2 regions of the Streptomyces sp. NPDC018263 genome follow, and region 1 is predicted to be linked to the other one. Evidence: riboswitches for the same ligand, from Rfam matches in the RefSeq annotation. Region 1 holds a riboswitch; the other holds the start of a gene.

The links. Region 1 has a riboswitch for glycine ahead of gcvT (glycine cleavage system aminomethyltransferase GcvT). Riboswitches for the same ligand answer to the same signal wherever they lie in the genome.
Region 2: it holds a riboswitch for glycine, as region 1 does, so the genes downstream of both, gcvP (aminomethyl-transferring glycine dehydrogenase) here and gcvT (glycine cleavage system aminomethyltransferase GcvT) in region 1, are expected to answer to the same signal.

Annotation. Positions count from the first base shown of each region.
Region 1 covers NZ_JBVHFA010000001.1:203,531-205,713, forward strand. Annotated here, with positions in the region: gene ACZ3HQ_RS00950 (AAA family ATPase) at 1-481, opposite strand, end outside; glycine riboswitch at 662-750, shown strand; glycine riboswitch at 751-869, shown strand; gene gcvT (glycine cleavage system aminomethyltransferase GcvT) at 911-2,038, shown strand; gene gcvH (glycine cleavage system protein GcvH) at 2,157-2,183, shown strand, end outside.
Region 2 covers NZ_JBVHFA010000010.1:9,897-12,079, reverse strand. Annotated here, with positions in the region: gene gcvP (aminomethyl-transferring glycine dehydrogenase) at 1-950, opposite strand, end outside; glycine riboswitch at 1,127-1,222, opposite strand; gene ACZ3HQ_RS27035 (PRC-barrel domain-containing protein) at 1,342-1,716, shown strand; partial or broken gene ACZ3HQ_RS27030 (DNA polymerase IV) at 1,635-2,183, opposite strand, start outside.

The DNA of each region.
Region 1 (2,183 bases):
CGGTGTCCGCGGGCACGTCGAGCAGGATCAGGTGCAGGGTGCCGCCTCTGCGGCGCGCCTCGCGGGCGAGCCAGGCGCGCACCCAGGACTGGGTGCCGCAGTCGTGCACGACGACGCCCTCGCCGGAGGCCAGCGCGCGGCGCAGCCCGGCGTAGTGGGCCAGGCGGACCAGCGGGCGGTAGAGCGCGTAGGGCAGCGCGGCGGGCAGGCGGGCGGCCCAGCGGTCGCGGGCGTCCTGGGAGTCGACGCGGCGGCCGGGGACCGTACGGCGCATCAGGGTGGACTTGCCGCTGCCGGGCAGCCCGGTGACGACGGCGAGGTCGCCCGGGCCGAAGCGGAGGGTGCGGGGGCCGCCGCCGGGGCGGTCGCGCAGGTCGCGGACGAGGGGTGCGGGGCGCTCCGCCTGCCCCCGGGCGCCCGCGCAGGGCCGCTGCCGCACCGGGATGCCGGTGGTCGTGGCGTACACCGTGGTCCTGTTCACCGTGATCGTCCCTCCCCAGTGGGCCTGGGTCTTCCCCTGCCCAACCAATGTAAAGAGAAGGTAATGCGCGAGGTCGCCGGACGGGTCCCGGAACCGCTACGGGCATGTCACAGCCGGTGGCCCCTTCAGGGCCGGGCCCCGCCGTGCGATGATGTGCCCGCCAACTGCATACCGGCCGTTTGAATCCGCGCGGGAGAGTCCCCATCCGGGGCGCCGAAGGAGCAAGTCCCTCCCTTGAATCTCTCAGGCACCGTTACCGCGTGGGCGAGGCACATCTGAAAAGCGGGCCGCTGACGCCAGTGGCCCCACCCAAGGTGCAAGCCAGTGACACCCCCCCTGTGGGCCTGTCATGGCGAACCTCTCAGGTTCCGATGACAGATGGGGAGGAACGTTCCTCGCCCCATCCCCCGTTGCCCTGGGAGACGACCGATGAGTAGCACAGCCCCCAACGCCCCGCGCCGTACCGCGCTCGACGCCGTGCACCGCTCGCTCGGCGCGACGATGACCGACTTCGCCGGCTGGGACATGCCCCTGCGCTACGGCTCCGAGCGCGACGAGCACCAGGCGGTGCGCACCCGGGCCGGGCTGTTCGACCTCTCGCACATGGGCGAGATCACGGTGACCGGCCCCGAGGCCGCCGCCCTCCTCAACTACGCCCTCGTCGGCGACCTGGCCTCGGTCGGCGTCGGCCGGGCCCGCTACACCATGATCTGCCGCGCCGACGGCGGCATCCTGGACGACCTGATCGTCTACCGGCTCGCCGAGCACGAGTACATGGTGGTGGCCAACGCCTCCAACGCCCAGGTCGTGCTGGACGCGCTGACCGAGCGCGCGGCCGGCTTCGACGCCGAGGTCCGCGACGACCGCGACGCCTACGCGCTGCTCGCCGTCCAGGGCCCCGAGGCCCCCGGCATCCTCAAGGCCGTCACCGACGCCGACCTCGACGGCCTGAAGTACTACGCCGGGCTGCCCGGCACCGTCGCGGGCGTCCCCGCGCTGATCGCCCGTACCGGCTACACCGGCGAGGACGGCTTCGAGCTGTTCGTACGGCCCGAGCACGCGCCGCGGCTCTGGGAGACGCTGCTGGAGGCCGGTTCCGCCGCCGGTCTGGTGCCGTGCGGGCTGTCCTGCCGGGACACCCTGCGCCTGGAGGCGGGCATGCCGCTGTACGGGCACGAGCTGACCACCGAGCTGACCCCCTTCGACGCCGGTCTGGGCCGCGTGGTGAAGTTCGGCAAGGAGGGCGACTTCGTCGGCCGCGAGGCGCTCGCGAAGGCCGCCGAGCGTGCCGAGACCCGGCCGCCGCGTGTCCTGGTCGGCCTGATCGCCGAGGGCCGCCGGGTGCCGCGCGCCGGGTACTCCGTCGTCGCCGGCGGCGAGGTGATCGGCGAGGTCACCTCCGGTGCCCCCTCCCCCACCCTCGGCAAGCCGCTGGCCATCGCCTACGTCGACGCCGCGCACGCCGCCCCCGGCAGCACCGGTGTGGGCGTGGACATCCGGGGCAGCCACGAGCCGTACGAGGTCGTGGCGCTGCCCTTCTACAAGCGCGCCAAGTAGACACTGGCACCGGGTCCGGCCGTCCCCGGCGTGACCCTGCGCACATTCACCCGCTCTTCAGCGGTTCGAGCCCTTTTCGCCCGACGAGCACGTCCTCGCGTACAGGAGAATCCAGGTCATGAGCAACCCGCAGCAGTTGAGTTAC
Region 2 (2,183 bases), on a different contig from region 1:
TGCCCGTCGGCGTCGACGGACACGCCGACCAGCCGGCCGGGCAGGCTGCGGGCGAACTTCTCGTGCACGGCCATGTAGCCGGCGTGCGGCCCGCCGAAGCCCATGGGGACGCCGAAGCGCTGGGTGGTGCCGATGGCGATGTCCGCGCCCAGCTCGCCGGGCGACGTGAGCAGGGTGAGCGCGAGCAGGTCGGCGGCGACGGTGACGAGGGCGCCCAGCTCGTGCGCCTGCTCGATCACCGGCTTCAGGTCGCGCACGGCACCCAAGGCGCCGGGGTACTGGAGCAGGACGCCGGTGATGTCGCGGGCGGCGATGTCGGCCGGGATGCCGTCGCTCAGGTCGGCGACGACGACCTCGACACCGGCCGGCTCGGCGCGGGTCTCGATGACGGCGATGGTCTGCGGCAGGGTGTCCGCGTCGACCAGGAAGAGGCCCTTCTTGTTCTTGCCCATGCGCCGGGAGAGCGCCATCGCCTCGGCGGCGGCGGTGCCCTCGTCCAGCAGGGACGCGCCGGAGGTGGGCAGCCCGGTGAGGTCCGCGACCATGGTCTGGAAGTTCAGCAGGGCCTCCAGCCGGCCCTGGGAGATCTCCGGCTGGTACGGCGTGTAGGCCGTGTACCAGGCGGGGTTCTCCATGACGTTGCGCAGGATGACCGGCGGGGTGAAGGTGCCGTGGTAACCCAGGCCGATCATGGAGCCGAGCACCTCGTTGTGGTCCGCGAGACCGCGCAGCTCGGCGATCACCTCGGCCTCGGTGCGGGCGCCGGGCAGGTCGAGCGCGTCGGCGTTCTTGATGACGTCCGGCACGGCGGCGGCGGTCAGCTCGTCGAGGGAGCCGTAACCGACCTGCGCGAGCATCTTGGCGCGCGCCTCCTGGTCGGGCCCGATGTGGCGCTGCTCGAAGGGGATGCCCGCTTCGAGCTCGGTGAGCGGAATGCGAGGGGCGGTCATGTGCGGAGGCCTCCTGGTCTGACGCGACCTGCGAGGGGCACCACGGCTCGGGTGCCCACCGGCCTCCCCCTCTGTCATCTCGTACCTGAGAGCTTCACCGGGGGTTTCGCGGACCCCGGCTTGCACCGTCGGTGAGAGCGGGAGTCATGGACGCCCGCCCTGCTTTCCAGAGTGACCTCGTCCGTGCGGTACGGGGGCCTGAGAGATTCCGGGGAGGAGTTGCTCCTTCGGCGCCTCCGCATGTGATCGGAGGACTCTCCCGCACGGGGTCAGCAGCCGAGTTCAGCCTACCAGCGGGGTCCTGAGCGCGGCGTTCGAGTGGCCGACCGGCTGATTCTGCTCTTTTGTGGTGCTTACGGATGAGTTGCGACCATGTGAAGGGAGAGGGATCGTGCAGACCGACATCGATCCGCGCAGCCTGATCGGCCGCAAGGCGTTCGACCGCGCCGGCACCAAGATCGGCACCATAGACGAGGTGTACCTCGACGACGCGACCGGCGTCCCGGAGTGGGCGGCGGTGCGCACCGGCCTCTTCTCCCGCGACGCGTTCGTCCCGCTGGAGCCCAGCGAACTGGTCGACGGCGCCCTCCGCGTCCCCTTCGAACGCGCCCTCATCAAGGACGCCCCCGACTTCGGCGTGGGCCGCCACCTCTCCCCCGAGCAGGAACTCCAGCTCTACCACCACTACGGGCTCGACGTGGGCCCCTCCGCCCGGCCCACCCCGGACCGCGACTTCGGCCATGTGGCGGGCACCGAGGAGTCCTGAGCCGCTCCCCTCATCCGCCGTCCGTCTCCCCCTCCGCGACGGCCGCCTCCGCCTGGGCCACCAGCGGGAGCGGGTCGGCCGGTTCCAGCCCGGCCTCGTCGGACCGGAAAGTCCGTACCCGGCCGGGCGCGGAGAGCGGGGTCTCGAAGCGCACGGTGACCCGCCCCAGGCCGCTGCCCTGCACCCACCCGTGCCCGTACTCCGGGTGCCGTACGTCCTGGCCCGCCCGCCACTCCGGCGCGGCGGGCTCGGGTCTCTCCGGGCCGAAGGCGGGCGAGGACTCCTCCGGGGTCTCCTCGGGCAGCTCCCCCGCCGCCTGGGCGAACAGGTCCTCCTGGGTGTAGTCGGCGAGCCCGGACACGCCGACGCCCAGCAGCCGCACCCCGCCCGTGGTGTCCACCGACTCCAGCAGCCGCGCGGCCGCCTCCCGGATGACCGCGAGGTCGTCCGTGGGCCCCCGTAGTGTC